Regions from separate parts of the Streptomyces sp. P6-2-1 genome, predicted to be linked through region 1. Evidence: riboswitches for the same ligand, from Rfam matches in the RefSeq annotation. Region 1 holds a riboswitch; each other region holds the start of a gene.
The links. Region 1 has a riboswitch for cobalamin ahead of ACQYWQ_RS05290 (cobalamin biosynthesis protein). Riboswitches for the same ligand answer to the same signal wherever they lie in the genome.

Region 1 (10,255 bases):
CCCGCCTGCGCGGCGACCCTCCGCAGGAAGGCACGCCGGAAGCCGTCGCTCTCCAGGGAGCCGTGCCAGTGCGTCCCCCACACGGCGCCCACCCGGCAGCCGTCCAGGAACGGCTCGTCGCCGCCCCGCACCTGCGCGATCCCGTGATGGATCTCGTACCCGTCCACGGCCTCGCCGAGCGCCGTCCCGGAGGGCCTGGCCAGCGTCTTCTCGCGCGCGAACCGCACCCGTACCGGCAGCAGCCCGAGCCCCGGCACGGTCCCCGCCCGCGACTCCACGTCGTCCTCGATCAGCTCCCCGAGCAGCTGGAACCCGCCGCAGATCCCCAGCACGGGCCGCCCTTCGGCCGCCCTCGTGGCGAGCGCGTCGGCGAGGCCCCGCTCCCGCAGCCACGCGAGCGCCCGCACCGTGCCGCGCGTCCCCGGTACGACCACGAGGTCCGCGTCCACGAGGTCCTGCGCCCGGTCCACGAACCGCACGACGACGCCGGGTTCGGCGGCGAGCGCGTCCACGTCGGTGAAGTTCGACATGAGCGGTACGGCGCACACGGCGACCCGCAGCACCTCGTCCCCACAGGGCTCGGCGAGCCGCGACTCGCGCACCGCGCCCCGCAGCGAGACGGCCATGCCGTCCTCCTCGTCGATGCCGAGCCCCGGCCTGAAGGGCAGCACCCCGAAGGTGTCGCGGCCCGTCAGGTCCCGCAGCATCCGCAGGCCCGGTGCGAGCAGCGAGACGTCACCGCGGAACTTGTTGACGAGGTACCCGGCCACGAGCGCCTGGTCCTCCGCCGAGAGCAGCGCCGTCGTCCCGAAGAACGAGGCGAAGACCCCGCCCCTGTCGATGTCCCCGACGACCACGACGGGCAGCCGCGCGGCCCGCGCGATCCCCATGTTGACGAGGTCGGTACGGCGCAGGTTGATCTCCGCCGGGCTCCCCGCGCCCTCGCAGATCACGGCGTCGTACGTGCGCCGCAGCTCCGCGAGGCAGTCCACGACCGTCCCGAACAGCTCCGACTGCTTCCCGCCGTGGTAGCCGCGCGCGCTCAGCTCGCCGAGCGGCTTCCCGAGCAGCACGACCTGGCTGGAGCGCTCCCCGCCCGGCTTGAGCAGCACCGGGTTCATGAGCGCGCTCGGCTCGACGCGCGCGGCCTGCGCCTGCATCGCCTGCGCGCGGCCGATCTCGGCGCCGTCCCGCGTGACGAAGGAGTTGAGGGACATGTTCTGCCCCTTGAAGGGCGCGACGCTCACCCCTCGCCGTACGAGCCACCGGCAGATCCCGGCCGTGACGACACTCTTGCCCGCGTCGGAGGTCGTGCCCGCGACGAGCAGCCCGCCCCCGGTCACCGCGCACGCCCGGGGACGTACCGCGACACGAGGAGCCGCGCGGCGACGCACACCCCGAGGGCCGCCCACGTCACGCGGCGCGAGAGCCGTACGGCCCGCTCCACGTCCGGCACGGCGACGGCCCGCCCGCGCCGCGCGTTGAGCACCGGCCTGTGCTCGACCCGCCCCCCGTACGACAGCGTGCCGCCGAGCCGCACCCCGAGCGCGCCCGCGAAGGCCGCCTCGACGGGGCCCGCGTTGGGGCTCGGGTGCCGGTGCGCGTCCTCGCGCACCGCGGCGAGCGCGGCACGCGGCCCGCCGCCCGCGAGCGCGGCGAGCCCTGCGGTGAGGCGCGCGCCGGGGAAGCCCATGAGGTCGTCGAGCCGCGCGGCCGACCAGCCGAAGCGCAGGTACCGCAGCGACTTGTGGCCCACCATCGCGTCGAGCGTGTTGACGGCACGGAAGGCGAGGAGCCCCGGCACCCCGCCGAGCGCGCCCCACACGAGCGCCCCGACGACCGCGTCCGAGGTGTTCTCGGCGACGGACTCGACGACGGCGCGCGCGATCCCCTCCGCGTCGAGGTGGCGCGGATCGCGCCCGCACAGGTGCGGAAGGCGCTCGCGCGCGGCGGCGAGGTCTCCGGCTTCGAGCGCGGCGGCGAGCGCCCGCCCCTCGCGCGCGAGCGAGGTACCGCCCACGACGGTCCAGGTCACGAGCGCGGTGAGCGCGGCGGAAGCGACGGGAGAGCGGCGCGCCGCGGCACGGGACACGACGGCCCCGAGCGCGGTGGCGCCGCCCGCGCACAGCAGCGTGTGCAGGGCGCCCGCGCCCCGGTGGTCGCGCCACAGCGCCTTCTCCGCGAGGCCCGCGAGGCGCCCGTAGACGGCCACGGGGTGAGCGCGGCGCGGGTCGCCGAAGAGGGAGTCGCCGAGCAGACCGGCGGTGGCGCCGACCGCGAAAACACGTCCGGCAGGCATGGCGTCAGTCCGCCGTCACGCCTCGCGGGGGGGACAGGAGGGCTGGCGGGTGCGCACTGCGGCGGATGCCGGGCATGAGGGGTGTCCTACTCTCAGGGTCCGCGCCCTGGTACGACGTGATTCGGCGCCGGGAGTTCCTGACTTACGGGGATCACTCCCCGCTCACAGTGGCGGGACCGCGCCGGATTCGCACCGGTACTTCCTCCACAGCCGCCGAAATGGCCCCGGCAGTGCATCACGCCCCGAGACCGGGCGTCAACTCGCACTTGACGCAAGAGGGGCATACCGGCCGGGCCGGGACGCCGGGTCCCCGCGCCTCCTCCGCCGCCCCGGCACGCGAAAGCCCCGCGCCGCCCCCTGCCGGGAAACCGCGCGGGGCCCGTGCCGCCGCTCCGTCTCAGCCCACGATCACGTAGATCCCGAAGGCGACCGCGGCGAGGCACACCCCGAAGCACGCGTACGCGCCGAGCCGGGCGAGCAGCGCCCGGCCGCCCGCGCCCGTACCGCCGCCCGTCCCCGTACCGCCGCCCGCGCCCGCGCCGCCGTCCTCCGCCGTCGCCGCCGAGGCACGCGAGAGGCCCGCGATGCCGAGGGCGAAGGCGCCGACGAGGCCCACCGTGACGAGCAGGCTCACGCCGAAGACGGAGCCGAGTGCCGCCCAGTCGATATTCATGCGGGTTCCTTTCAGGCCGCGGTGCCGGAGCCCGCGGTGTGGCGCGGGGCCTCGGCCGTCGTCGGCGGGGCGGGGAGTTCCGCCGTGAGCGGGGGGTGGGCCGTGGTCAGCGCGTCCGGCGCCACGGCCGCCGTCGGCTGGAGCGGCACCGTGAGCGTCCCCGCGGGCGGCGGCGCGACCGAGGCGAGTGCCTGCGTGACGATCCCGGCGGGTTCGGCCTCGCCGGTCACGTCGTGGTGGCTCACCGGCTGGCGCCGCGACAGTACGTAGATCGTCGCCGCGCCCGCGAGGAGCAGCACCCCGGTGAGCGCGACGCCCCACGTGCCCTGCCGGGTCAGGAATTCGGCGCCCGCGCCCACGAGCGCGGCGGCGGGCAGCGTGAGCACCCAGGCGATGGCCATCCGCCCGGCCGTCGACCACCGCACCGTGCCGCCCTTGCGCCCGAGCCCCGCGCCCATCACCGAGCCGGAGCACGCCTGGGTCGTGGAGAGCGAGAAACCGAGGTGCGAGGAGGCGAGGATGACGGTCGCCGCGCCGGTCTGCGAGGCGAAGCCCTGCGGCGGCGCGAGATCGGTGAGCCCGGTGCCCATCGTGCGGATGATGCGCCAGCCGCCGAGGTACGTGCCGAGCGCGATCGCGCACCCGGCCGAGAGGATCACCCACACCGGCGGGTTGGAGCCGGGCTTGAGCACGTCGCCGGTGACGAGGGCGAGCGTGATGATGCCCATCGTCTTCTGCGCGTCATTGGTCCCGTGCGCGAGCGAGACGAGCCCGGCGGAGGCGATCTGCCCCACCTTGTAGCCCTTCGCGCCGGTCTTCTCGTCGACCTTGCGGGTCAGCCGGTACGTCAGCCGGGTCGCCGCGAAAGCGGCGAGACCCGCGACGACGGGCGCCGCCACGGCCGGGATCACGATCTTGGTGACGATCGTGCCGCCATTGACGCTGGAGAAGCCCGCCGACATCACGGCGGCCCCGATGAGCCCGCCGAAGAGGGCGTGCGAGGAGCTGGAGGGCAGGCCCAGCAGCCATGTGAGGAGGTTCCACAGGATCGCGCCGACGAGCGCCGCGAAGATCACTTCCGTCCTGAGCCCGGACTCGTCGACGATTCCCCCCGAGATCGTCTTGGCGACCTCCACCGAGAGGAAGGCACCCACGAGGTTGAGCGCCGCGGACATCGCCACGGCCGTCTTGGGCTTGAGGGCGCCGGTGGAGATGGTCGTTGCCATCGCGTTGGCGGTGTCGTGGAAACCGTTCGTGAAATCGAACACGAGAGCGGTGACGATCACGATCCCGAGGAGAAGCGTGATGTGTTCCATTTACCCAGGCTTCTGTTGGACGTCAATGTCACGCCGAACGTAAGCAATCCGAGTGAACGGAAGATGAACTGGGGCGGGCGCTGTGGTGACTCGAACCGGAGCGCGCCGGCCCGGGCGCGGCGCACGGGCCGCGCCCGGACCCCTGGACGCGCCCCGCCGGGTTCCGCTTGCGCCCCGCGCACCTGCCGCGGCCGCTCCCTCGCGGCGCGCCGCTCACCCGTCCGTGAAGCGCTCCAGATCCCCCTCGGACCCGTTGAACACGTTCTGATCCCCGGGCAGCGGCCCCTTCACCGCGTACTGCCACACCGTCCAGTACCTCCACCCCGCGGGCAGTTGCCCCGGGTCGTCCGCCCAGTTCGCGAGCCACAGCGGGTGCGTGGCGGCGAAGGCGGTACTGCGCCCGGTACAGGTGTCCCACCAGTGCGCGCTCGTGTAGATCAGCGGCCGCCGCCCGGTCAGCCGCAGCGTCTCGTCACTGAAGTCGCTGATCCACGCGCGCATCTTCTGCTTGCTGATCCCGTAGCACTTGTGCGCGCTGTTGTACGGGTTCGCCTCCAGGTCGAGGGCGGGCGGCAGCGTCCGCCCGTCGGGCCGCCAGCCGCCCCCGTTGCGCACGAAGAAGGCGGCCTGCTCGGTGCCGGAGGAGCGGTCGGGCAGCGCGAAGTGGTACGCGCCGCGCAACAGCCCCGCCTTCGCCGCGCCGTCGTACTGCTCGCGGAAGGTGGGGCTGCGGTACGTCGTCGACTCGGTCGCCTTCACGTACGTGAACCGCGCGCCCGCGGCGCGCGCCTTGGCGAAGTCCACCTTCTCCTGGTGCGCGGAGACGTCGTGCCCGTGCGGCCCCGCGGGCCCGGCGGCGAGTGCGGGGGTCGCGGAGAGCGCCACGGCGGCGAGGACGGCCGGGCCGAGCAGGGCGGAACGGGTGCGGCGAAGACGCTTCATGTGGCCCCCGGTGACGAGAGGACGAACGGAAATTCCGGCGAGCGTAACGGCTTATCGGTATACAAAGCGGGAAATAAGCTCGTGATTTGCCGCACTCATCCGTTCGTGTCCGCGCCGGAGCGGCTGCGAGGATGACGGACATGACACGGACCCCGTCACCTGGGACCCGCGCCGCGTGGGCGGAACTGCTCGCCACGGCGCGCCGCAGCGTCACCGACGGACTCGTCACCGGCACCTCGGGCAACCTCTCGGTACGGGTCCATGACCCCGCGCTCGGCACGCTGATCCTCGTCACACCGACGGGCGTCCCGTACGAGGCGCTGGGCGCGGACGACCTGGTGGCCGTCGACCCGGCGGGCCATCAGGTCATCGGCACTTTGCGCCCGACGAGCGAACTCCCGCTCCACCTGGCCGTCCACCAGGACCGCCCGGAGGCCAAGGCCGTGGTCCACACGCACGCGGTCCACGCGACGGCGGCCTCGCTCCTGGTGGACGAGGTCCCTCCCGTCCACTACGTCACCGCCCTGTTCGGCGGCCCCGTCCGCGTCGCCCCGTACGCCCGCTACGGCACCGCGGCCCTCGCCGAGGCGGTCCGCACGGCCCTGACCGGCCGCACCGCCTGCCTCCTCGCCCACCACGGCACCCTCACCCTCGCCCCCGACCTCGCCACGGCCTACGCGCGCACCACGCAGCTCGACTGGCTCTGCCACCTCTGGCTGACGGCCGCCGCACTCCCCGGCCGCACCCCCCGCGTCCTGTCCCCGCAGGAGCTGACCGAGGCGGCCGGCGCACTGAGCGGCTACGGGCAGCCGAGCGCCGGGCCGGGGGACTGACGCCCTTCCCGCGGAGGACGGGGGCCCGGGGCCGGGGACCGGGAGCGTCCGGGCGGGCGCGGGTACGGCTTCCCGGCGGGGGCCGTGCGGGCTTCCCGGCGGGGCCGTGCGGTGCGCCGCGGGGTGTTCCCGGTGGGCGGCGTCTGGTGCGTGGGCGGCGTCTGGTGCGTGGGCGGCGTCTGGTGTGTGCGGGGTCCGAGGCCCGTGCGGGTTCCGGGGCCGGTGCGGTGATGCCGCCGGGCCGGGGTGCCCCGCCCCCGTTCTCCGCACGGTCGCCACTGCGCCGCACGGGCGCACTGCCCGCCCCCGGCGGGAGGAGCGGCCGAGAAGGGGAAGACGCCTGGAAGGCGCTCCCACACCGTGGTGCCCGGAGAGGAATCGTCCCGTGCCGCAACCGAGCCGTACCGGCCTGCCCCGCGTCCCCGCCCCGCACCACCTCAGCCGTCACCTCACCCGCCGCCTCCCCGCCCGCCTCCGCCTGGTCGTCGTCGCCCGGCACCTCCCCGTGGTCGGCCCCGCCCTCACCGCCCGCAGGCTCCTGCGCCTCGCGCGCCTGGCCCGCCGCCACCGCCCCGCCCGGCGCCGCCCCGCGAAGGGCTGGCGCCCCGCGTCCCCGCCCCGCCCGGCCGGAACGCACGCCCGCCCGGCGGCCGCGCCCCCCTCACCCACCCGCGGCCGTCCGGTGGCCGGGTCACGGGGGCGGGCGGAGACTGGCGGGGTGCGCACCGTGAAGACCACCGCCCAAGCGACCGCGGCGGCACTGACCGCCCTCCTCGGCGCAGGTGCCGCGGCCGTCGCCGCCGGGCGCCTGGCGGGCGAGGCGGGCCTGCGCCCCCGCCCGGGCCGCCCCCTGCCGACCGAGCCGAAACTCACCGTGCACACGGCGACCGCCGACCGCATCACGCTGACCCGCGCCCTCGCCTCGCTCCGCCCCGGCGTCTACGGCCTCGCGGGCGAGGACGGCAGGCACGCCGCGGTCGGCGGGGTGCTGGAGGCCGAGGCGCACAGGGCCGACACGGTGGTACGTGAACTGCTCGACGGCGAGGGGGAGTTCACACCAGGCACGCATGCGCGACTCACCCCCCAGGTGTACACGGGCACCCCGCGGACGGCCCTCGGCCTCGCCTACGAGGACGTCGAGATCCCTGGCCTGCCGGGCGCGCTGCCCGCCTGGTTCGTCCCCGCGGCGCGCGCGACGTGGGTGATCGCCGCGCACGGACTCGGCACGACACGGGAACACGCCCTCGTGCTCATGGACTTCCTGCACCGGCAGCAGTTCCCCGTGCTCGACCTGTCCTACCGCGGCGACCCGGGTGCCCCGGCCGCCGCCGGCGCGCTGTCGCGGTTCGGCGCCGAGGAGTGGCAGGACCTCGAAGCGGCCGTGCGGTGGGCGGTGCGGCACGGGGCCCGCCGGGTCGTCCTGCTCGGCTGGTCCACGGGTGCCGCGATGGCGCTGCGCGTGGCCGCACGCTCGGAGCACCGCGAGCGCATCGCCGGCCTGGTCCTCGACTCACCGGTCCTGAGCTGGCAGTACGCGCTCGAAGGGCTCGCCAGGGCCCGCCGTACCCCCGGCTTCGTACTGCCCCTCGCCGTGCGGGCGGCGCAGGGCCGCGCGGGCCTGCCCGCGGAACGGGTCGACAGGGCGGCCGACCCGCACGCCCTGCGGGTCCCGGTCTTCCTCGCCCAGAGCGAGGACGACGCCCTCGCCCCGTACCCCCTGGCCCGCGCCTTCGCGCGCTCGCGCCCCGACCTGATCGTGACCCACACGGTCGACAAGGCCCCGCACGGCGCCGTCTGGAACCGCGACCCGAAGTCCTACGAGGAATCCCTCCGCCGCTTCCTGACCCCCCTCATGTGAACCCCGTCATGTGAACCCCGGGCCGGATGCGCGCCCCCTGGCCGGGCCGCGTCCGCCCGGTCACGACCGCTCCCGCGCGTTCCGTCGCGACGCCGTTGCACGAAAGCGAGCAGGCCTTGTCCCATCACCTCGATTCCCCCCTCGCACGCCAGGATCCCCGCCTGGACATCACCGACCTGTACGTGTTCCGCGGCGAGACGGGCACGGTGCTCGTCCTCGACCACAGCCACTCCGCCGCGGGCGAGGACATCCCCAGGGGGCCGCACCCCGAGGGCAGGTACGAGTTCAAGATCGACACGGACGGGGACGCCGTCGAGGAGGTCGCCTACCGCTTCACCTTCGCCGAGGCCGACACGGAGGGCGTCCAGCGCTACGAGGTGCGCCGGCTGGACGGCGCGGAGGCCCACGACGACTCCGCGGAGGGCACGGTGATCGCCCGGGGCCGCACCGGCGAGACGGTGGACCTGCCCGGCGGCGGCCGGGCCTGGGTCGGCAAGGCGGGCGATCCCTTCTGGATCGAGCCGGACGTCCTCCACCAGGTCGGCCACGCCTTCCAGGACGGCACGAAGGCCGACCTCTCCGGCTGGGACCCGGCGAAGGCCACGAACGCCTTCGCCGGGCACACGGTCCACGCGATCGTCCTGGAGCTGTCCGACGCCGAACTCCTCCCGCTCGCGGGCGAGGACCGCCGCATCGGCGTGTGGGCGCTCGCCTCGCTCGCCACCGACGCGGGCGGCTGGCGGCCCGTCAACCGGGCCGGACTGCCGATGATCCACCCGCTCTTCGCGCAGTTCGACGCCGCGCTCGGCGACCGCCTCAACGAGAACACCCCCGCCGAGGACCGCGCCCTGTACGCCGAGAGGCTGACCCGCTCCGTCGCCTCCGTCGTCCGCGCCTACGGCACGTCGGACGAGCCCGAGGCGTACGCGAAGGGCTTCGTGGACCGCGTCCTCCCGAACGTTCTCCCGTACGAGGTCGGCACCCCCGCCACCTACGGCTTCGCCCGCTGGAACGGCCGCACCCTCACCGACAACGCCCCCGACGTCATGTTCTCCCTCGCCGCCAACACCCCCCTGGGCCTGGGCATCGACAAGAACTCCGTCACCAGCGAACCCCGTACGACCTTCCCGTACGTCCCCCCGGCCCCCTGAGCATCCCGGCCCCTCCGGCGTGTGAGGGACCGGGGCCGGGGGGCGGAGCCCGACGAGGCCGACGCACGGCAGCGCCGACACCCCGCCCGCAGGGGCTACGGCCCCTTTCGTCCCGGTCTCACGCATTCCGTTTGGGCTTTCGGCCCGTCAACGGGGAGACTGCCTTGCGTGACGTCCCGTATCCCGCGCGACTCCAGGCTCCGACTCGTCGGCCGCGCTCCGCTCGCGGCTCCCGTCCGTACGGTCGCGGAAGGGCGGCCACGCCGCCCCGCTCCCCGCCCGCCGGAGGGCACCCCGCCGCCCGCCGAACTGGCCCGCGCGGCCCGTACCGTCCTCGCCGGCGCCGCCGCGCTCGCCCGGTGGAGCGCCGAAGCGCTCCGCCCCGCCGCCACCGGCCCCCTGCGCACCCCACCACCGGCCCACCGCGGCCATGAGGGCACGCTCAGCCCCGCCCAGTCCGCCGAAGCGGCCGCCGCGCTCGGCCTCGATCCCGCCGAGGTACGCGCCCACTGGGACGCCGCCAGGCTCGCCGGTCTCGTCGAGACCCACGGCGGCCACGCCCGCCCCGGCTGGCGCCTTCGCGCCTGGGACCGTGACGACATGGCCGTCCTGCGCGGCTGGGTCGCGCTCTTCGACGCCTGGTCGCTCTTCCACCCGGCGCACGCCGAGAACCCGGCGCCCATCGATCCCACGGCGGTCGCCGAGGTCGTCGAGGCGATGCCGCAGCTGCTCTCGGTGCTTCAGCTCTCCGCGGGGACGGCCTCCCGCGAAGAGCTGCTCGACCTCCTCGAACAGCGGATCACCGAACTGCGTGACGCGCGGTGCGAACTGCCCGCGCCCGGCCTCACCGCGCCCGCGCCCGCCCCGCTCCCCGAGCTGTTCGACTGGGCGCTCGACCGGCTCGCCGGCGTCGGCGCGCTCACGCTCCCGAAAGGGGACGGGGGCGAGATCGCGCTCACCCCGCTCGGCAGCTGGGCGGTGTGGGTCAAGCTCGAACAGATCTGCGTCGCCGCGCAGTCCCCGGCCGGGAACATCGAGCAGTCCGCCGAGGACATGCTGCGCGGCTGCGTACGGCTGCGCCCGGGCGAGGCCCGCGCCGAGTACCGCGCCTGGATCGCCGCCCGCACCGTCGGCACCGCCGTACAGGAACTCCTCGACGCCGCGCGCGGCGACGACGCGCTCC
Region 2 (10,255 bases), 3.8 Mb from region 1:
GAGGGCGCCCAGTTGAAGTGCACGCCGCAGGCGGCGAGGCGGCGGCCGAGTTCGGCGGCGACGGAGCGGGTCAGTTCCGGGTCGTCGACGGCGCCGAGCGCGAGGTTGCCGGGGATGAAGGAGCCGGTGGCGACGTCGAGGCGGGTGACGTCGCCGCCCTCCTCGTCGATCGCGACGAGGATGTCCTCGCGCTCGGCACGGAGCTGGGCCGTCAGGGCGGCGAGCTGTTCGTCGCCCGCGATGTTGCGCCCGAAGAGGCCGACGGACGCGAGTCCTTCGCCGATGCGGCGCAGCAGCCAGCCGGGCGCCGTGGTGCCGGCGAAGCCGGGCTGGAGGACGGTGAGGGCGTCACGGGTGAGGGTGTCGGGGGCGCTGATGAGCGTGGTCATGGGGGGTTATCCCTTCACGGCGCCGTCGGTGAGGCCGGACACGGCCCTGCGCTGGAGGAAGACGAAGAGGACGAGGATCGGCACAGCGAAGAGCGAGGAAGCGGCCATCGTGGCGCCCCAGTCGTCACCGAAGTTGGTCTGGAAGGAGGAGAGCCACAGCGGGAGGGTCTGCGCCTCCTTCTCCTTGTTGAGCACCAGGACGAGCGGGAACTCGTTCCACGCGGTGATGAAGCCGAAGAGCGAGGTGGACATGAGCCCGGGCGCGAGGAGCGGCAGGATCACGCGGCGGAAGGCCTGCGGCCTGGTGCAGCCGTCGACCATCGCCGACTCCTCCAGCTCGGCCGGGATCGCCCCGACGAAGCCGCGCAGGGTCAGGAGCGTGAACGGCAGGATCATCACGAGGTAGAAGAGCGTGAGCGGGACGAGGCTGTTGAGCAGGTCCGCGTCGCGCACGATCATGTAGATCGCGATGACCATGACCTCCCAGGGCGCCATCTGGGCGATCATGAAGCCGATGACGAAGCCCTTGCGGCCCTTGAAGCGCATCCGGCTCAGGGCGAAGGCCCCGGCGAGCGCGAGGATCAGCGAGCCGACGACGGCGAGGATCGTCACGGTGAGCGAGTTGACGACGAGGTGCCCGAAGTTCTCGGCGTGCACGGCCGTCTTGAAGTGCTCGAAGGTGAAGTCGGTGGGGAACCAGACCGGGGTCTCGCTGATGACGTCGCCGGTCGGCTTGAAGGCCGTCGAGAACATCCAGTAGACGGGGAAGACGAAGCCGATGAACAGCAGGACGGCGACGATGTTGGGCCACACGCGGCCGAAGAGTGAGCGCTTCACAGCTCGTCCTCCCCTTGCTTCAGAACGATCCGGAGGTAGTACGAGGTGAGGCCGAGCAGGATGAGCAGCGTCAGGAAGGAGATCGCGGCGCCCATGCCGAAGTGCTGGTTGCCCATGCCCTCGATGTACGCGTAGACGGGCAGGATCTCGGTGAGCCTGTCGGGGCCGCCCTGGTTGAAGGCGAAGACCTGCGCGAACGCCTTGAAGACCCAGATGACTTCGAGGAACGTCGTGGCGAAGAGGAAGGGCCGCAGGAAGGGAAAGGTGACGTTCTTGAAGGACTTCCAGACCCCGGCGCCGTCGAGCGAGGCGGCCTCGTACAGCTCCTTCGGGATCGTCGTCGTCGCGGCGTAGAGGTTGATCGCCACGAAGGGGATCGACTGCCAGACGATGAGCCAGGTGATCACGAAGAAGGTCGAGAACTGGCTGCTCGTCCAGGAGAAGTCGGCCATCGAGTGCCAGCCGAGCTTGTCGAGCACGTAGTTGACGACGCCGAAGCGCTCGGCGAAGAGCCACTGGTAGACGGTGGTGGCCGCGATGACCGGCATCGCCCAGGCGAGGACGAGGCCGATGAGGAGGAAGACGCGCATCCGGCGGCCGAGGCGCGCGAGGAGCAGCCCGATGAGGGAGCCGAGCGCCATGATCAGGATGACGTTGACGCCGGTGAAGAGCACCGAGCGCAGCGTGACGCGCCAGAACTCGGAGCCGCCGAGCACGTCCTGGTAGTTGTGGAAGCCCGTCCACTCGGTCACGCGCTGGATGAACTGGCGCATGTTGAGGTTCTGGAAGGACAGCACCAGGTTCTTGACCAGCGGCCAGCCGAGCAGCACCAGCGTCGCGAGGACGGCGGGCAGCAGCAGGAGGTACGGGGTCAGGGCCTTGCGCCGCGCGGCCTTCGCCGCTCTGGCCGAGGGGGACCCGGGTCCGCCCCCGGGCTTCGCCTCGACCAGTCCCGGGTCCGTGCCCGGGAGTGGGGTCTCCACTGTCATGCTCGCCTTCGCTTTCTGGGCCTGCCGCCCGCGCGCCCGCTCCTGGGGGCGGTCCTGCTCGTACGGGCCTGTCCTGCTGCTACGGGTACGGGGCCCTGTCCTGCTCTACGGGTACGGGGCGGACCCGCGCGGACCGGCGCGGGGTCCTGGGCGGACCGCCCGGGTCCGGGGGCCCGGGCTCGTACGTACGCGGCGCCGGGCACGCCCCGGACCCGTACGCGGCGGGGCCGGAGGCCGGGACGAGGGGGCACCGCTCCCGCGGTGGGTCCCCCGCCCCCGGCCCCCGGCCTGGGTGCTGCTTACTGCTGCTGCGCGAGGCGCTTGTTGAACTCGCCCTCGACCTGCTTGGCCGCGTCCGCGGGGGACTTCCCCTTGAGGACGGCGGTCATGTAGGTCTTGATCGGGTTCGGGGCGTTCTCGACCGGGGCCCACTCCGGGATGAGCGGCGTGGTGCCGCCGCTCGCGGCGGCCGGTGCGGCGGCCTGCGCCGCGGCGTTGCCGTCGAGGTTGCTCTCCAGCGAGGTCTTGTTCGGGATGACCCCGCCTTCCTTGGCGAGCTGGCCCTCGAACGTGTCGGAGAGCGCGAGCTTCAGGAACTCCTTGGCGAGGTCCTGCTTCTTGCTGCCCTCGGCGACGGCGAGGTTCGAGCCACCGAGGAAGACGCCCTCGGGCTTGTCGGCGGTGGCGCCGGGGATCGTGAAGTAACCGAGGTCCTTCTCGATCGCCGGGTTCGCCTTGATGGCGGTGCCGGCCTCCCAGCCCATGCCGATGATGGCGCCGGTCTTGCCCTTGGCGAAGACGTCGGCCTGCTGCGGGGTGGCCTCGTCCTTGTCCTTGGGCGCCTTGGAGAGCGCCTGGAACTTCTTGTAGGTCTCCATCGCGGCGGCGACCTTCGGGTCGGCCAGGTTGGAGACGTACTTGTCGCCGTCCTTCTTGACCAGCTCGGCACCCTCACCGATGGTCAGGCCGACGAAGTGGTACCAGTTCTGGCCCGGCAGGTAGATCGGCTCGGCCTTGGTCTTCTCGCCGATCTTCTTGAGGTCGTTGTAGAACTCGTCCCGCGTCTTCGGGGTGTCGGTGATCCCCGCGTCCTTCCAGATCTTCTTGTTGTAGAGGACGACGCGGTTGAGCACGAACCACGGGGCGGCGTACTGCTTGCCGTCCACGATCGCGGACTTGTTCATCGACTCGGTCCAGTCGGAGCCGATCGAGGACTTGAGGTCGCCGAGGTCCGCCAGGCCGCCGCTCTGCGCGTACGAGGGGGTCTGCGTGTTGCCGACCTCGAAGACGTCCGGCGGGTTCGACTCGGAGAGCGCGGTGGTCAGCTTCTGCTGGATGCCGTTCCACTGCTGGATCTCGAACTTGACCTTGGCCTTGGTCTTCTTCTCGAAGGCCGCCGTGAGGTCCTTCTGCCACTGGTCGGGCGTCGAGCCGTCCATGACCCATACGGTCAGGGTCTGGCCCTTGTAACCGTCCTTGCCCGACGACGCCTTGTTCGACGACGAGTCATCGTCCGAGCCACACGCCGCGACCGAAGTGATCATCGCGGCCGCACCGATCGCCGCTATGAGCTTGCGCTTCACGCCACCCTCCTCAGGGATTCCAGCAACCCCCCACCCACAGCGACGGCGCACACGAAAGGCAGCACTCGCGGGACTGGGACCTGGTCATTAATGGTGTAGACCAGTACCCCGGAGCTTGGCCTAGACCTTTAGGGGTGTCAAGGGTGTATAAGAGGGGCTGTCCTCTCCGTTACCGGACCGACACCTGTTCCGCGCGCGGAGGCGGCCGCGGGGCCGCACCGTAAGGGCACACGGCGAGCCGTGCCACGATGGGCGGCGCCACACGCACCACCGCACCACACCCGCACAGGCACAGGCACCACACACACGGCACACCCGCACAGGCACCACCGCACCACACACGGCACACCCGCACAGGCAGTACCGCACCACACGCGGTACGGCACGACAAGCACCCAGGAGCGGCCGGCCCCAGCGACGGCCGCCGAGCCGGAGAGGCGAGCGCGAAGAATGGGCACCGACGGGGGCAGGACGCGATCCGGCCCGGACACCAAGGCCGCCGCGACCAAGCCGGGCGCGGGCCCCGTGACGGCCGCGCGCACCGCCCGGGTGCCGAAGTACTACCACCTCAAACGCCACCTCCAGGACATGACGCGCACCCTGCCGCCCGGCAGCCCCGTGCCCCCGGAGCGCGCGCTCGCGGCCGAGTTCGACACCTCCCGTACGACCGTGCGCCAGGCGCTCCAGGAACTCGTCGTCGAGGGCAGGCTCGAACGCATCCAGGGCAAGGGCACCTTCGTCGCCAAGCCGAAGGTCTCGCAGGCGCTGCAACTCACCTCGTACACCGAGGACATGCGCGCCCAGGGCCTGGAACCGACGTCTCAGCTCCTGGACATCGGCTACGTCACCGCCGACGAGCGCCTCGCCGGGCTGCTCGACATCGACACGGGCGGCAGGGTGCTGCGCATCGAGCGGCTGCGGCTCGCGAGCGGCGAGCCGATGGCGATCGAGACGACGCATCTGGCCGCCAAGCGCTTCCCCGCGCTGCGCCGTTCACTCGTCAAGTACACGTCCCTGTACACCGCGCTCGCCGAGGTCTACGACGTGCGGCTCGCCGAGGCCGAGGAGACCATCGAGACCTCGCTCGCGACCCCGCGCGAGGCGTCCCTGCTCGGCACCGACGTCGGCCTGCCGATGCTGCTGCTCTCGCGGCACTCGGTGGACGGGCGCGGGGAGCCGGTGGAGTGGGTGCGCTCCGTCTACCGCGGCGACCGTTATAAGTTCGTGGCCAATCTGCGCCGCCCGTAAGTCCGTTACCTCCCGAAGGACAAAGTCCCCCGCCCGCGCACACGCCAGGACAGCCCGGGCGCGGGCGACTTCCCGAACGCGTCCGCTATGCGGTACAGGGGTGTTGCCTGGCCGGTAACTGCCCTACATTTCCGCCGTCGCGTCGCGTGCGGCGACGCGTGCCCGCGCACACCGAGGTGCGCGGGGAAACGGAGGGGAGCCGAGGGACATGGCACAGGAAGCGGGAAGCACGGCGGAGCCGGGAGGAGGTGGCGAGGCGCTGCCGGTCGTGACCCCTTTGCGGATCGTGGTCGGGCTCTGCCTCGTCGCGCCCTTCGTGGCGATGCTGTGGGTGGGTTCGTACGCGAAGATCGACCCGACCTTCATCGGGATTCCGTTCTTCTACTGGTACCAGATGCTGTGGGTCTTCATCTCCAGCGGGCTGACCTTCCTCGCCTACAAGTTGTGGCAGCACGACCAGCGTGTGCGGCGCGCCCCGCGGGGCGGTGAGGCCAAGTGAAGGACGGTGTCAACGGGATCGCGCTCGCGGTCTTCATCTTCTTCTTCCTCGTCGTCACCGTCATGGGCTTCCTCGCGGCGCGCTGGCGGCGCTCCAGCGAGGAGAGCCTCGACGAATGGGGCCTCGGCGGCCGCTCGTTCGGCACGTGGGTGACCTGGTTCCTGCTCGGCGGCGACCTCTACACCGCGTACACCTTCGTGGCGGTCCCCGCGGCGATCTACGCGGGCGGCGCTGCCGGGTTCTACGCGGTGCCGTACACGATCCTGGTCTACCCGCTCATCTTCACCTTCCTGCCGCGCCTGTGGTCGGTCTCGCACCGGCACGGGTACGTGACGACCTCGGACTTCGTACGGGGCCGCTTCGGCTCGAAGGGGCTCTCGCTCGCCGTCGCGCTCACCGGCATCCTCGCCACGATGCCGTACATCGCGCTGCAACTCGTCGGCATCCAGGCGGTCCTGGACGTCATGGGCGTGGGCGGCAGCGACGGCACCAACTGGTTTGTCAAGGACCTGCCACTCCTGATCGCCTTCGCCGTCCTCGCGGCGTACACGTACTCCTCGGGGCTGCGGGCCCCCGCGCTGATCGCCTTCGTCAAGGACGGACTCATCTACCTCGTCATCGCGGTCGCGATCATCTACATCCCGATCAAGCTCGGTGGCTTCGACGACATCTTCGCGAAGGCCGGTGACGCGCTCTCGCAGAAGAACCCCGCGACAGGACAGCCGAAGGGCGCGCTCGCGCCCGGCGAGGCCGGACAGTGGGGGTACGCGACACTCGCGCTCGGCTCGGCGCTCGCGCTCTTCATGTACCCGCACTCGGTGACGGCGACGCTCTCGTCGAGCAAGCGGAACGTCATCCGGCGCAACACCACGATCCTGCCGCTCTACTCGCTCATGCTGGGGCTCCTCGCGCTCCTCGGCTTCATGGCGATCGCGAGCGGCATCAAGGTGAGCAACGGGCAGCTCGCGATCCCGCAGCTCTTCGAGAACATGTTCCCCGACTGGTTCGCCGGGGTCGCCTTCGCCGCGATCGGCATCGGGGCGCTCGTCCCCGCCGCGATCATGTCGATCGCGGCCGCGAACCTCTTCACGCGCAACATCTACAAGGACTTCCTGAAGCCGGACGCGACGCCCGCGCAGGAGGCGCGGATCTCCAAGCTCGTCTCGCTGCTCGTGAAGGTCGGCGCGCTGATCTTCGTGCTCGGCATGGACAAGACGGTCGCGATCAACTTCCAGCTCCTCGGCGGCATCTGGATTCTCCAGACGCTCCCCGCGCTCGTCGGCGGCCTCTTCACGCGCTGGTTCCACCGCTGGGCGCTGCTCGCGGGCTGGGCGGCCGGGATGGCGTACGGGACCTGGGCGGCCTGGTCGACCTCCTCGCCGACCCAGGACCACTTCGGGGGCTCGTCGAAGGCGATCCCCGGCCTGGGCGAGATCGGGTACATCGGGATGACCGCGATCGTCCTGAACGTCGTCGTGACGGTCGTCCTCACGGTCGTACTGCGGGCCTTCAAGGCGCCGGAGGGCGTGGACGAGACCCAGCCGTCGGACTACGTGGCGGACGCGGGCGACCCCGGCGTGAAGCAGGAGCTTCCCCCGGCGGTCCCGGAGACGGCGGGGCACTGACCTCAGGCGGCGAACGCCGGAGCGGCCGAGAACTTTCGGCCGCTCCGGCGTTCGTGTGCCCGCTGACGGCCCCTCACGTTCCGCGACCGAAAACCGAACACGCGCACCCCTCGATCCGGCCGGTAAAAACTCCGTACGACCCCGCTTGTGGGGTCCCCTCAAGCCATACGATCGACGCCGCCGCCCCCACCGCACCCCGTCACCCCACCGGGCACGAGACGCCTTGTCGGCACCCCACAACCGTTGACCCGCACGTAACACTCCCCGCCCCCGACACAACATCTGGGGCCTCCTTTCCCGCCCGCCCCCCAGATGTATGCTCTTCCTCGCTGTCGGCAGGGGAATCCGGTGCGAGTCCGGGACTGTCCCGCAACGGTGTGCGACGCGCCCCGTGGCGTGTTGCGAGTCCGATGACCTGCCGAAAGCGCGCCGCCGTCCCACCCGGGCGCGGTGCCAGACGTCCGGGCCCCGTGGAATGGGCCGGGGACGTGACGCGGTGTGCCCGAAAGCGCTGCCGTCGTCCCGTCGCCGCCCCGCACCACAGGCCCCCAGCCGAGCGAGGGAGAGCCACCCAGTGACCATCGCGCCAGCAGATCCCGCCTCATCGGTCGCGGCCGAGCAGGACCTTCCCGGGACCGCCTTGTTGCGGACCCTCACGGAACTCACCGCCGATCTCCCCGACACCGACCCCGGCCGGGTCGCCGCCGCCGCCCTGCGCGGCCGCAGCGCCCACGCCGACGAGGCGGAGCTGCGCGAGCTGGCCACCGAGGCCGCCGCCGGGCTCATCTCCGAGGACCCCGCCTACTCCCGGCTCGCCGCGCGCCTGCTGGCCCTCGCGATCGCCGAGGAGGCCGCGGGCCAGGGCGCGAGCGGCTTCGCCGCCTCCGTCGCCGTGGGCCACGACGAGGGCCTGATCGGGGACCGTACGGCCGCGTTCGTCGCCGCGCACGCGGCCCGCCTGGACGCGCTCATCGATCCCGAGGGCGACGACCGCTTCGGCTACTTCGGCCTGCGCACCCTCTACAGCCGCTACCTCCTGCGCCACCCGATCACGCGCAAGGTCATCGAGACCCCGCAGCACTTCCTCCTCCGCGTCGCCGCCGGGCTCGCCGCCGACGACAGCCTCCCGGCCGTCGACGAGGTCGCGAGCCTGTACCGGCTCATGAGCCGCCTGGACTACCTGCCCTCCTCGCCGACGCTCTTCAACTCCGGTACGCGGCACCCGCAGATGTCCTCCTGCTACCTCCTGGACTCGCCGAAGGACGAGCTGGACTCGATCTACGAGCGCTACCTCCAGGTCGCCAGGCTCTCCAAGCACGCGGGCGGCATCGGCATCGCGTACTCCCGCATCCGCTCGCGCGGTTCGCTGATCCGCGGCACCAACGGGCACTCGAACGGCATCGTCCCCTTCCTCAAGACGCTCGACTCCTCCGTCGCCGCCGTCAACCAGGGCGGGCGCCGCAAGGGCGCGGCCGCAGTCTACCTGGAGACGTGGCACTCGGACATCGAGGAGTTCCTGGAGCTGCGCGACAACACGGGCGAGGACCAGCGCCGCACGCACCACCTGAACCTCGCGCACTGGATTCCCGACGAGTTCATGCGCCGCGTCGCCACCGACGCCGCGTGGTCGCTCTTCTCGCCGGCCGACGTGCCCGAGCTGACCGACCTGTGGGGCGAGGAGTTCGAGGCCGCCTACCGTGCCGCCGAGGCGAAGGGCCTGGCCCGCAAGACGATCCCGGCGCGCGAGCTGTACGGCCGCATGATGCGTACCCTCGCGCAGACCGGCCAGGGCTGGATGACCTTCAAGGACCACTCCAACCGCACCGCGAACCAGACCGCCGAGCCCGGCAGCGTCGTGCACTCCTCGAACCTGTGCACCGAGATCATCGAGGTCACCGACGACGGCGAGACCGCCGTGTGCAACCTCGGCTCGATCAACCTCGGCGCCTTCGTCGAGAACGGCGGGATCGACTGGGAGCGCCTCGACGAGACCGTCCGCACGGCCGTCACCTTCCTCGACCGCGTCGTGGACATCAACTTCTACCCGACCGAGCAGGCGGCGAACTCCAACGCCCGCTGGCGTCCCGTCGGCCTCGGTGCGATGGGTCTCCAGGACGTCTTCTTCAAGCTGCGGCTGCCCTTCGACTCGGCCGAGGCGAAGGCCGTGTCGACCCGTATCGCCGAGCGCGTCATGCTCGCCGCGTACGAGGCATCCGCCGACCTCGCCGAGAAGCACGGTCCGGTACCCGCCTGGGAGAAGACCCGCACCGCGCGCGGGGTCCTGCACCCCGACCACTACGACGTGGAGCGGACCTGGCCGGAGCGCTGGGAGGCGCTGCGGGCCCGTATCGCCAAGAGCGGTATGCGCAACTCGCTGCTCCTCGCGATCGCGCCGACCGCGACGATCGCCTCGATCGCGGGCGTCTACGAGTGCGTCGAGCCGCAGGTCTCCAACCTCTTCAAGCGCGAGACGCTCAGCGGTGAGTTCCTCCAGGTCAACGGCTACCTCGTGGAGGACCTGAAGAAGCTCGGCGTGTGGGACGCGCGCACCCGCGAGGCGCTGCGCGAGGCGAACGGCTCGGTCCAGGGCTTCCACTGGATTCCCGAGGACGTCCGCGCGCTGTACCGCACGGCGTGGGAGCTTCCGCAGCGCGGCCTCATCGACATGGCCGCCGAGCGCACCGCGTTCCTCGACCAGAGCCAGTCGCTCAACCTCTTCATGGAGACGCCGACGATCGGCAAACTCTCCTCGATGTACGCGCACGCCTGGAACAAGGGCCTGAAGACGACGTACTACCTGCGCTCGCGGCCCGCGACGCGCATCGCCCGCGCGGCCGGTTCCTCGGCCGCGGAGGCCACCCCCATCCCGGTGCAGTCCAAGCCCGTCGCGCAGAGTGTGCCCGACGCCGAGGCGATCGCCTGCTCCCTGGAGAACCCCGAGTCCTGCGAGGCCTGCCAGTAATGACCGACACCGTTCCCGAGCAGAAGAAGCGCCACCAGAACCTCCTGGACCCCGGTTTCGAGCTGACCCTGCGCCCCATGCGCTACCCGGACTTCTACGAGCGCTACCGGGACGCGATCAAGA
Region 3 (10,255 bases), 5.6 Mb from region 1:
GCCGTCGCCCAGCACACCGGGCGCACCGGCGCCGACGTGCTCCGCGGCGTCGTCGCCGCGTACGAACTGCACGTCGCGCTCGTCAAGGGCATCTGCCTGCACGCGCACCGCATCGATCACGTCGCGCACCTCAGCGCGGCGACCGCGGGCGGCATCGGCGCGCTCCTGCGGCTGCCCACCGAGACCGTCTACCAGGCGATCCAGCAGGCCGTGCACACCACGACGGCGACCCGCCAGTCCCGCAAGGGCGAGATCTCCAGCTGGAAGGCGTACGCGCCCGCCTTCGCGGGCAAGGCCGCGATCGAGGCCGTCGACCGCGCGATGCGCGGCGAGACCTCGCCCTCGCCGATCTACGAGGGCGAGGACGGCTTCCTCGCCTGGATGCTGGACGGCCCCGACTCCGACTACACGGTCTGGCTGCCCGAGGCGGGCGAGGCCCGGCGCGGCATCCTCGACACGTACACCAAGGAGCACTCCGCGGAGTACCAGGCGCAGGCGCTCATCGACCTCGCCCGCCGCATGGGCGAGAAGATCCCGCTCGACCGCGTCGCCTCGATCGTGCTCCACACGAGCCACCACACGCACAACGTCATCGGCTCCGGCGCCAACGACCCGCAGAAGTACGACCCCGAGGCGAGCCGCGAAACGCTCGACCACTCGGTCCCGTACATCTTCGCCGTCGCGCTCCAGGACCGCGCCTGGCACCACGAGCGCTCCTACGCGCCCGAGCGCGCCGCGCGCCCCGACACGGTCGCGCTGTGGCAGAGGATCACCACGGTCGAGGACCCCGAGTGGACCCGCCGCTACCACGACCCCGACCCGCAGCAGCGCGCCTTCGGCGCCCGTGCCGTGGTCACCCTCGACGACGGGACCGTCATCGAGGACGAGCTGGGCGTCGCCGACGCGCACCCGGCGGGGGCCCGCCCCTTCGACCGCCCCGCCTATCAGGGCAAGTTCCGCACCCTCGCCGAGAACATCGTCACGCCCGAGGCGCAGGACCGCTTCCTCGGCGCCGCCGAGCACCTCGCCGAGCTGAGCGCGAGCGACCTCGACGGCCTCTTCCCCGAGGTCGACACCGAGGCCGTCGCCGCCTACGACGCGAAGCTGCCGAAGGGCGTCTTCTGATGCCCGGCGCCCGTCTTACCCGTACACCCCGTACGAAGCGGAAGGACCCGTCCTGATGCTGCACACCCGCACCACCCCGGCCCAGCGCCGCCGCGCCCTGCGCGAGCGGCTCGCGACGGGCCGCCTGCTCCAGATGCCGGGCGCGATCAACCCGCTCTCGGCGAAGCTCATCGAGGACACGGGCTTCGAGGCCGCGTACCTCTCGGGCGCGGTGCTCGCGGCCGACCTCGGGCTGCCGGACATCGGCCTGACGACGGTCACCGAGATCGCCGCGCGCGCCCAGCAGACCACGCGCGCCACCGACCTCCCCGTCCTCATCGACGCCGACACCGGCTTCGGCGAGCCGATGAACGCCGCGCGCACCGTCCAGCTCCTGGAGGACGCCGGGCTCGCCGGGCTCCACCTGGAGGACCAGGTCAACCCCAAGCGCTGCGGGCACCTCGACGGCAAGTCCGTCGTCGAGCGCGACACGATGAGCCGCCGTGTCCGCGCCGCCGTCGACGCGCGCCGCGACCCGGACTTCCTCCTCATGGCCCGCACCGACGCGCGCGCCATCGAGGGCCTGGACGCCGCGATCGACCGCGCCAAGGCGTACGTCGACGCGGGCGCCGACGCGATCTTCCCCGAAGCGCTCGCGAACGAGGCCGAGTTCGAGGCGTTCCGCAAGGCCGTGGACGTCCCCCTGCTCGCCAACATGACCGAGTTCGGCAAGGGCAGGCTGCTCACCGCGCGCACCCTCGAAGACCTCGGCTACAACATCGCGCTCTACCCCGTGACGTTCCTGCGGCTCGCGATGGGCGCGGTCGAGGACGGGCTGCGCACCGTCAAGGCGGAGGGCACGCAGGAATCGCTGCTGCCCAAGATGCAGACGCGCTCCCGGCTGTACGAACTCCTCGACTACGAGGCGTACGCGTCCTTCGACTCGGCGGTCTTCGACTTCACGCTCCCGCCGGACGCCTGAGCCCCCAGGCCCGCGCGGCCCGCCGTCCCGGGCGCCGGACACCCACCGGCGCCCGGGCCCCGGCCCCGTACCACCCCGTACGCACCCCGGCACCCGACATCCCTCCCGGAGGCACCACCCATGACCAGCACCCCGGAGATCCACCGCGGCCTCGCCGGCGTCTACGCCGACACCACCGAGATCTCCACCGTCATCCAGGAGACCAACTCCCTCACCTACCGCGGCTACGCGGTCCAGGACCTCGCGGAGCACCACTCCTTCGAGGCCGTCGCCTACCTGCTGTGGCACGGCGAACTGCCCGACGCCACGCAGCTCGCGGAGTTCGAGGCCGCCGAGCGCGCCCTGCGCCCCCTCAACCGCACCGAGTCCGAACTGCTCGCCCGGCTGCCCGAGACGTGTCACCCGATGGACGTCCTGCGCACCGCCGTGAGCCTCTTCGGCGCCGAGGACCCGCGCGAGGACGACAACAGCGAAGAGGCGAACCTCGCGAAGTCGCTCTCGCTCTTCGCGAAGCTCCCCACCGTCGTCGCTGCCCACCAGCGCCGCCGCCGGGGTCTCGACCCGATCGCCCCTGACCCGAAGCTCGGCTACGCCGAGAACTTCTTCCACATGTGCTTCGGCGAGGTACCGGACAAGGAGGTCGTGCGCTGCTTCGAGATCTCCCTCACGCTCTACGCCGAGCACAGCTTCAACGCCTCGACCTTCACCGCGCGCGTCATCACCTCGACGCTCTCGGACCTCTACAGCGCGGTCACCGGGGCGATCGGCGCGCTCAAGGGCCCCCTGCACGGCGGCGCCAACGAGGCCGTGATGGACATGCTCGACGAGGTGCGCGACCCGGCCGACGCCGCGCGCTGGCTCGACCAGGCGCTCGCCGAGAAGCGCAAGATCATGGGCTTCGGGCACCGCGTCTACAAGAACGGCGACTCCCGCGTCCCGATCATGCAGGGCGCGCTCGACCGCCTCGTCGCGCAGAGCGACAACCCCGAGGCCCCGCGCCTGGACAAGCTCCACGCGGCGCTGCGCGAGGCGATGTTCGAGCGCAAGCAGATCCACCCGAACCTGGACTACCCGGCCGGTCTCGCCTACCACCTCATGGGCTTCGACACCCCGGTCTTCACGCCCCTCTTCGTGATGAGCCGCGTCACCGGGTGGACCGCGCACATCATCGAGCAGCTCTCGCACAACTCGCTGATCCGCCCGCTCGCCTCCTACGACGGCGTGGCGCAGCGCGAGGTGCCCAAGGGCTGAGCGGCCCCCGCCGGGCGGTGACGGGGAGGTCCCGCCCGGCGGGTACGAGGCAGGGGCGGGGCGCCTTCACGGGCCCCGCCCCTGCCCGTGCCTCAGCCGTCCAGTTCACCCCGTACCGTGCGGGCGGCGGCGACCAGGTTCTCCAGTGAGGCCCTCGTCTCCGCCCACCCGCGCGTCTTCAGGCCGCAGTCGGGATTGACCCACAGGCGCCCGGCCGGGATCGCCTTGAGCCCCGTGCGCAGCAGTGTCGCGACCTCCTCGGCGCCGGGGACGCGCGGCGAGTGGATGTCGTAGACGCCGGGGCCCGCCTCGCGGGGGTAGCCGTGCGCGGCGAGTTCCCGCGCGACCGCCATGTGCGAGCGGGCCGCCTCCAGGCTGATGACGTCGGCGTCGAGGTCGTCGATGGCGTCCACGACGTCGCCGAACTCGGCGTAGCACATGTGCGTGTGCACCTGCGTGGCCGCTTCGACGCCGCTCGTCGTGAGCCGGAACGCCTCGGTGGCCCAGCCGAGATAGGCGCCGTGCGCCTCGGCGCGCAGCGGCAGCGTCTCGCGCAGCGCGGGCTCGTCGACCTGGATGACGCGCGTGCCCGCCGCCTCCAGGTCCCTCACCTCGTCCCTGAGGGCGAGCGCGACCTGCCGCGCCGTCTCGGCGAGCGGCTGGTCGTCCCGCACGAAGGACCAGGCGAGCATGGTCACGGGCCCGGTCAGCATGCCCTTGACCGGCTTCGCCGTGAGGGACTGCGCGTACGTCGTCCAGCGCATCGTCATCGGCGCCGGGCGCGAGACGTCGCCCGCGAGCACCGGCGGGCGCACGTACCGCGTCCCGTAGGACTGCACCCAGCCGTGGCGCGTGGCGAGGTACCCGGTGAGCTGTTCGGCGAAGTACTGGACCATGTCGTTGCGTTCGGGCTCGCCGTGCACGAGGACGTCGAGCCCGGTCTCCTCCTGGAAGGAGATCACCTGCCGGATCTCGTCCTCGATGCGCTTCTCGTACCCGGCCCTGTCGACGCGCCCCGCGCGCAGGTCCGCACGGGCCGCGCGGAGCGCGCCGGTCTGCGGGAAGGACCCGATCGTCGTGGTGGGCAGCGGCGGCAGGGCGAGGTGCGCGCGCTGGGCGGCGGCGCGTTCCTCGTACGGGGCCGAGCGGCGCGCGTCGGACCCGGTGACGGCCGCCGCGCGGGCGCGGACCGCCGGGTCACGGGTGAGCGGGGAGGCGGCGCGCGAGGCGAGCGCGGCGCGGTTGGCGGCGAGTCCGGGGGCGACCGCGTCCGTGCCGTGGGTCAGGGCCTTGGCGAGCGTCGCGAGTTCCGCGGTCTTCTGGCGGGCGAAGGCGAGCCAGCGCAGGACCTCCGGCTCGATGTCCTTCTCGCGCGCGGCGTCGAGCGGGACGTGGAGCAGCGAGCAGGAAGCGGCGACGTCCACGTGGTCCGCGAGACCGAGGAGGGTGCCGAGCGTCGCGAGGGCCTTCTCCAGGTCGCAGGTCCAGATGTTGCGCCCGTCCACGACCCCGGCGACGAGCCGCTTGCCGGGGAGGCCGCCCGCGGCGGCGAGCGCGTCGAGATTCGCGGCCGCCGCTCCCGTGAAGTCGAGCGCGAGCCCCTCCACAGGGGCCTGCGCGAGCACGGGCAGCGCGTCCCCGAGCCGGTCGAAATAGCTCGCGACGAGCAGTTCCGGGCGGTCGGAGCGGCCGCCGAGGAAGGCGTAGGCCCGTTCGGCGGCGGCGAGTTCGGCGGGGGTGCGGTCCTGGACGAGCGCGGGCTCGTCGAGCTGGACCCACTCCGCGCCGGCCGCGCGCAGGTCGGCGAGGACCTCCTCATACACGGGAAGGAGCCGGTCCAGGAGGCTCAGCGGAGCGAAGCCCGGCTCGGTGCCGGGCGCGGGCTTGGCGAGCAGCAGGTACGTGACCGGGCCGACGAGGACCGGCCGGGCGCGCAGCCCGAGCGCGAGCGCCTCGCGCAGCTCGCCGACCTGCTTCGCCGAGTCGGCGGCGAACACGGAGTCGGGGCTCAGCTCCGGTACGAGGTAGTGGTAGTTGGTGTCGAACCACTTCGTCATTTCCAGCGGCGCGACGCCCTGCGTGCCGCGCGCCATCGCGAAGTAGCCGTCGAGCGCGTCGGCGGCGAAGGCGGCGCGGTGGCGGGCGGGGACCGCGCCCACCATGACGCTCGTGTCGAGCACGTGGTCGTAGAGCGAGAAGTCGCCCGTGGGGACTTCGTCGGCCCCGTCCGAGGCGAGCTGTCGCCAGGCGGTGGCGCGCAGCTCACGTGCGGTGTCCTGGAGGCGCGCGGCGTCCACGCGGCCCTTCCAGTACCCCTCGACCGCCTTCTTCAGCTCCCGGCCGGGGCCCTGACGGGGGTAGCCGTACACGGTGGCGCGTGCTGCCGCGGCTGCGGACTTCGGTGTCACGGAGATCTCCTTCGCGAGATGAATCCCTGAGATCCCGGGTGTCCACGGGGTGCGAAGGAACGACGAAGCGGGCGGGACCTGTCGCGCTCCGCCCACTGTGCACGCCGACCCGCCCACGAGGTCACCGGGATGTCCGGGCGCGCTTCGGCACGCGCCCGGGCGACTGGCAGGTCTTCGGACTCGCGGGCACGCCCTCGTCGGAGGACACCTACTGGCCGTCGCTTCCCGGGTCCGTACGGACCCAGTGCGTATGACGGCGGTCGTTCCCGCTCACCGCTGCGGGGCAGTCCCGGATTCCCACCGGGTTCCCTCTTGCGACGCTCCCGCCTGGCGGGCGGGGCGAACCAGCTGCTGCGGGCAGTGTAGGGGGTGTGGGGGAGCGGGCGGCAGGGGTTTCAGGGAGTGGACCCTTCGGCAGCCGGCGTGGCGGTGACTTCGCGCGCCCGGGGCGCGGACTCCGCGGGGGCTCAGCCCTTCGCCGTGATCCCGGTCGTGTCGACCGGTTCGAGGATGCGGCGGCGGCACAGCAGGACGCGGCTCACCGGGTCGGTGGGATCGGGGTCGAGCCCAGGGCCGGGGAGCATGTCGACGTCGGTGGGCGCGGGGAACATGGCGCAGTGCGGGCACGTGCCCTGGGGGGTGAGCGGGGTGTCGCACGCCGCGTGCCGGAACTCGCGCAGCGGCCGGGAGCCGCCGAACTCGGTGCGGCCCCACACGCCGAGCCCGTACAGGACGAGCCACAGGCTCTCGCCGCGCGGCGTCAGCACGTATTCCTCGCGGGGCGGGGACTCCTGGTAACGGCGCTTGACGAGGATGCCGTCCCCGGTGAGGGACTGGAGGCGGGCGGCGAGGACGGCGCGCGGGACACCGAGGTGCACGAGGAAGTCGTTGTAGCGCCGTACCCCGTAGAAGGCGTCGCGGATGATCAGGATCGTCCACCGCTCGCCGATGATCTCCAGCGCGCGGGCGATGGAGCACTCCTGCCGCGCGTAGTCCTTGCCGAGAGCCATGCGGCCCACGATACCCGTTAGTCGGTTCGGTGAGCGAACCTACTGTGCTACGTTCGATCCGTTCAAGGTTCAGTTAATGAACTCATGGGGTGGCGGGCGGCGGCGACAAGCTCCCCCGCGCCCACAGGCCGGGAGGACGGGCATGGGGAGCGGTACGGACGAGACGACGAGGAAGGGACCCGTCCTCGGGGCACGGGAGCGCCCGCCCACCGGGGCCACGCACGTGACGGGACGGGGCGTCCTCGTCCTGACGACGGTCGCGACGATCCTCGCGATGATGAACTACACAGGTCCCCTCGTGACGGTCCCCGCCACCGTCGCGGACCTCGGGACGGGCGTCTCGGCGCAGTCGTGGCTGCTCAACGGCACCCCGCTGGGGCTCGCGGCCGTGCTGCTCGTGGCGGGATCGCTCGCGGACGACCTGGGGCGGCGGCGGATGTTCACGGTGGGCGTCGTGGCGCTCGGCGTGACGACGGGACTTGGGGCGCTCGCCCCTTCGACGGCGCTGTTCACCGTGGCGCGGGTCGCGCAGGGCGCGGCGAGCGCGGTGGTTCTCACGAGCAGCCTCGGCCTCATCGCCCACGCCTTCCCCGGCGGGGCGGCACGGGTCAGGGCCACCGGGGTGTGGGGCGCGGGGGTGAGCGCGGGCATCGCGCTGGGGCCGCTGCTCTTCGGCGCCTTCGGGCCGCTCGCGACGGCCTCGTGGGCCCGGGGGTTGCGCGGGGCCGAGTGGCGTGCGGGGTACGTGGTCCTCGCGGTCCTGATCCTGCTGATCGCCACGCTCCTGCGGGGGCGGCTCCCCGAGTGGCGCACGCCGCGCGCCGGGCGCCCCGACGTGACAGGGGCGGTGGTGCTCGGCGCCGCGGCGGTGGCGCTGCTCGCCGGGCTCACGTGGGGGCGGGACGGCTGGGGCGCGGTACGGGTGTGGGTGCTGCTCGGCGCGGCGCTCGTGCTCGCCGCGGTCTTCCTCGCCGTCGAGCGGCATGCCCCCGCGCCGCTGCTCGCGCCGGGGCTGCTGCGGCAGCGGCGCTTCCTCGGCGCGACGGCGGGCGGCCTGTTCACCGGGCTCGCGGTGCTCGGCTTCTTCAGCTACCTGCCCACCCTCATGCAACAGGCCCTCGGTATGGGCCCGTTCACGGTCTCGCTGCTCAGCGGGGTGTGGGCGGGTACGGCGCTCCTCGTCGCCCTCCAGGCGCGCCGCCTCACCGGGCGGGTCACCGCGCCGCGCCAACTGGCCGCCGGTTTCCTCCTGTCGGCCATCGGCGTCGCGACCCTGTGGAACGGTCTCGCCCCCGGCTCCACGTGGAAGGGCCTCGTCGTCGGCCTCGTCGTCGCGGGCGCGGGCAGCGGTCTCCTGAACGCGGCCCTGCCCCTCGTCTCGGTCGAGAGCGTGCCGCCCGCGCGCGCGGCGATGGGCTCGGGCGCCAACAACACGGCCCGTTACCTGGGCGCGTCGACCGGCGTGGCGCTCTCGGTCGCCGTCTCCACGACGGCCCACGCCGCCACCGTGCGCGAGGCCCTGGCGGAGGGCGCCAACCGCGCCTCACTGGTGTCGATCGCGCTGTCGGTGGTCGGGGCGGTCGTGGTGCTGGCGCTGGGCGGCGGAAGCCGCAAGGCGTGACGGCGGCCCCCGCGGGCCCGGTGTGCGCGTGCCCGCGTCGACGCGCACACCCGGGCAGGGGGCAGCGAGACCGCCGGGCGTCCGGGAGACTGGGGGCATGGATGAGGTCGAAGTCGTCGTCGCCCACTCCGCGCGCGCGACCCTGCGCGTGGGAGACGTGTTCCTGAAGGTGGACGGCGACCCGTCGCGCACGGACCGCGAGGTCGAGGCGATGCGCCTGGCGCCGGTCCCGACCCCGGAGGTCCTGTGGCGCAGGCCGCCCGTGCTCGCGCTGGCCGCGGTACGCGGGACGGCGCTCGCCCGCCTCGGGGAGCCGTCCACCGCGTCGCCCGCCGCGTGGGCGGCGGCCGGGGCTGCCGTCCGGCGGCTGCACGAAGCGCCGTTGCCGCCGTGGCGGGGGCGTGACGGCGAGGACCTGGCGGCCGAGCTGGACAAGGAGTGCGCGGCGCTCGTGTCCGGCGGGATGCTGCCCGCCGCGCTCGTCGCCCGGGGACGCGCCGTCGCCGAGGCCGTGTTCCGGCCGTGGACCCCGGTGTTCACGCACGGCGACCTACAGAGCGCGCACGTGTTCACCGAGGGCGACACCCTCACGGGTGTCATCGACTGGTCGGAGTCGGGCCCCGGTGACGCCCTGTGCGACCTCGCCGTCCTGACGTTCGGTCATGAGGAACACCTCGGCGACGTCGTGGCGGGTTACGGCGGTGACGTCGACGTCGCCGTGGTCCGCGCCTGGTGGTCGATGCGGAGCCTCCTCGCGGTGCGGTGGCTCGTCGCCCACGGCTTCGACCCGTACGCGCCCGGCTGCGAGGTCGACGTGCTGAGCGCGGGGGCGTGACACCGGGCGCGTGGCGTGCCGTGACGCCGGGCGCGTGGCGTGCCCTGCGGTGATGCCGGGCGGGTGGCGTGCCGGGGTCCGGGGCGGGTCCGCGGCGGGTCCGGGGCGGTACGGCGTCCGCGGCGCTCACCGCGCTCTCGGCACCACCACCGGCGCGCCGTCGCCCGGCGCGTGGAGGATGTCGGCGTCCAGGCCGTAGACCTCCTTGACCAACTCCTCGTCCACGACGGCGGCCGGGGCGCCCTCGGCCACGACACGGCCGTCCTTCATCGCGATCAGGAGGTCCGCGCTGCGGGCCGCCGCCGAGAGGTCGTGGAGGACCATGACGACCGTACGGCCCGCGGCGGCGACCTCGCGGACGAGGCGCAGGACGTCCACGACATGGCCCGGGTCGAGCGCCGAGGTCGGCTCGTCGAGCAGGACGAGCGGGGTGTCCTGGGCGAGGACCATCGCGAGCCAGCAGCGCTGGCGCTGGCCGCCCGAGAGCCGGTCGAGGCGCTCCCCTGCGAGATCGAGCGTCCCCGTCGCTTCGAGCGCGGTCCGCACCGCGTCCTCGTCGGCGCGCGACCACTGCCGCAGGAGCCCCTGGTGCGGGTGGCGTCCGTACCGTACGAGCCCCGCCACCGTCACCGCCTCGGGCGCGCGCGGGGACTGCGGGAGCAGCGCGACGCGCCGGGCCGCGCGGCGGCGGTCGAGCGCCCACAGGTCCGCTCCACCGGCGTGGACCGTACCGGCCTCGGCGGGGTGCAGGCGGGCGACCGCGCGCAACAGGGTCGATTTGCCGCAGCCGTTGGGCCCGACGATCGCGGCGACGTGCCCCGCGGGCACCGTGAGGCCGACGTCACGGACGACGGGGCGGCCCGGGTAGCCCGCGCGCAGGCCGCTGATCGCGAGGCCGGGGGGCCGCTCGGCGGTGGAGGCCGCGGCGGTCGTCTCGGCGGCGGCTCCGCTGGCCGCGTCGGGGGTCAGGGGGGCTGTCATGCGGGCGGTCACGCCTTTCCGGAGGTGCGGCCCCGGTCCTGGCGGAGCAGGACCCAGAGCAGG

Region 2: another riboswitch for cobalamin. It lies ahead of ACQYWQ_RS21380 (ribonucleoside-diphosphate reductase subunit alpha); the one in region 1 lies ahead of ACQYWQ_RS05290 (cobalamin biosynthesis protein).
Region 3: another riboswitch for cobalamin. It lies ahead of metE (5-methyltetrahydropteroyltriglutamate--homocysteine S-methyltransferase); the one in region 1 lies ahead of ACQYWQ_RS05290 (cobalamin biosynthesis protein).

What each region holds. Positions count from the first base shown of each region.
Region 1 is NZ_CP192513.1:1,181,057-1,191,311, reverse strand. It holds gene ACQYWQ_RS05295 (cobyric acid synthase) at 1-1,343, opposite strand, end outside; gene ACQYWQ_RS05290 (cobalamin biosynthesis protein) at 1,340-2,299, opposite strand; cobalamin riboswitch at 2,412-2,543, opposite strand; gene ACQYWQ_RS05285 (hypothetical protein) at 2,697-2,972, opposite strand; gene ACQYWQ_RS05280 (inorganic phosphate transporter) at 2,984-4,288, opposite strand; gene ACQYWQ_RS05275 (lysozyme) at 4,502-5,230, opposite strand; gene ACQYWQ_RS05270 (class II aldolase/adducin family protein) at 5,371-6,063, shown strand; gene ACQYWQ_RS05265 (alpha/beta hydrolase) at 6,782-7,921, shown strand; gene ACQYWQ_RS05260 (DUF4331 family protein) at 8,038-9,072, shown strand; gene ACQYWQ_RS05255 (hypothetical protein) at 9,241-10,255, shown strand, end outside.
Region 2 is NZ_CP192513.1:4,979,924-4,990,178, reverse strand. It holds gene ACQYWQ_RS21415 (glycoside hydrolase family 3 protein) at 1-389, opposite strand, end outside; gene ACQYWQ_RS21410 (carbohydrate ABC transporter permease) at 396-1,226, opposite strand; gene ACQYWQ_RS21405 (carbohydrate ABC transporter permease) at 1,223-2,215, opposite strand; gene ACQYWQ_RS21400 (extracellular solute-binding protein) at 2,515-3,798, opposite strand; gene ACQYWQ_RS21395 (GntR family transcriptional regulator) at 4,249-5,046, shown strand; gene ACQYWQ_RS21390 (DUF3311 domain-containing protein) at 5,255-5,545, shown strand; gene mctP (monocarboxylate uptake permease MctP) at 5,542-7,170, shown strand; cobalamin riboswitch at 7,487-7,607, shown strand; gene ACQYWQ_RS21380 (ribonucleoside-diphosphate reductase subunit alpha) at 7,745-10,132, shown strand; gene ACQYWQ_RS21375 (ribonucleotide-diphosphate reductase subunit beta) at 10,132-10,255, shown strand, end outside.
Region 3 is NZ_CP192513.1:6,813,450-6,823,704, forward strand. It holds gene ACQYWQ_RS28700 (MmgE/PrpD family protein) at 1-1,125, shown strand, start outside; gene prpB (methylisocitrate lyase) at 1,181-2,086, shown strand; gene ACQYWQ_RS28710 (bifunctional 2-methylcitrate synthase/citrate synthase) at 2,207-3,337, shown strand; gene metE (5-methyltetrahydropteroyltriglutamate--homocysteine S-methyltransferase) at 3,430-5,745, opposite strand; cobalamin riboswitch at 5,894-6,109, opposite strand; gene ACQYWQ_RS28720 (winged helix-turn-helix transcriptional regulator) at 6,213-6,755, opposite strand; gene ACQYWQ_RS28725 (MFS transporter) at 6,898-8,376, shown strand; gene ACQYWQ_RS28730 (phosphotransferase family protein) at 8,474-9,211, shown strand; gene ACQYWQ_RS28735 (ABC transporter ATP-binding protein) at 9,338-10,192, opposite strand; gene ACQYWQ_RS28740 (FecCD family ABC transporter permease) at 10,201-10,255, opposite strand, start outside.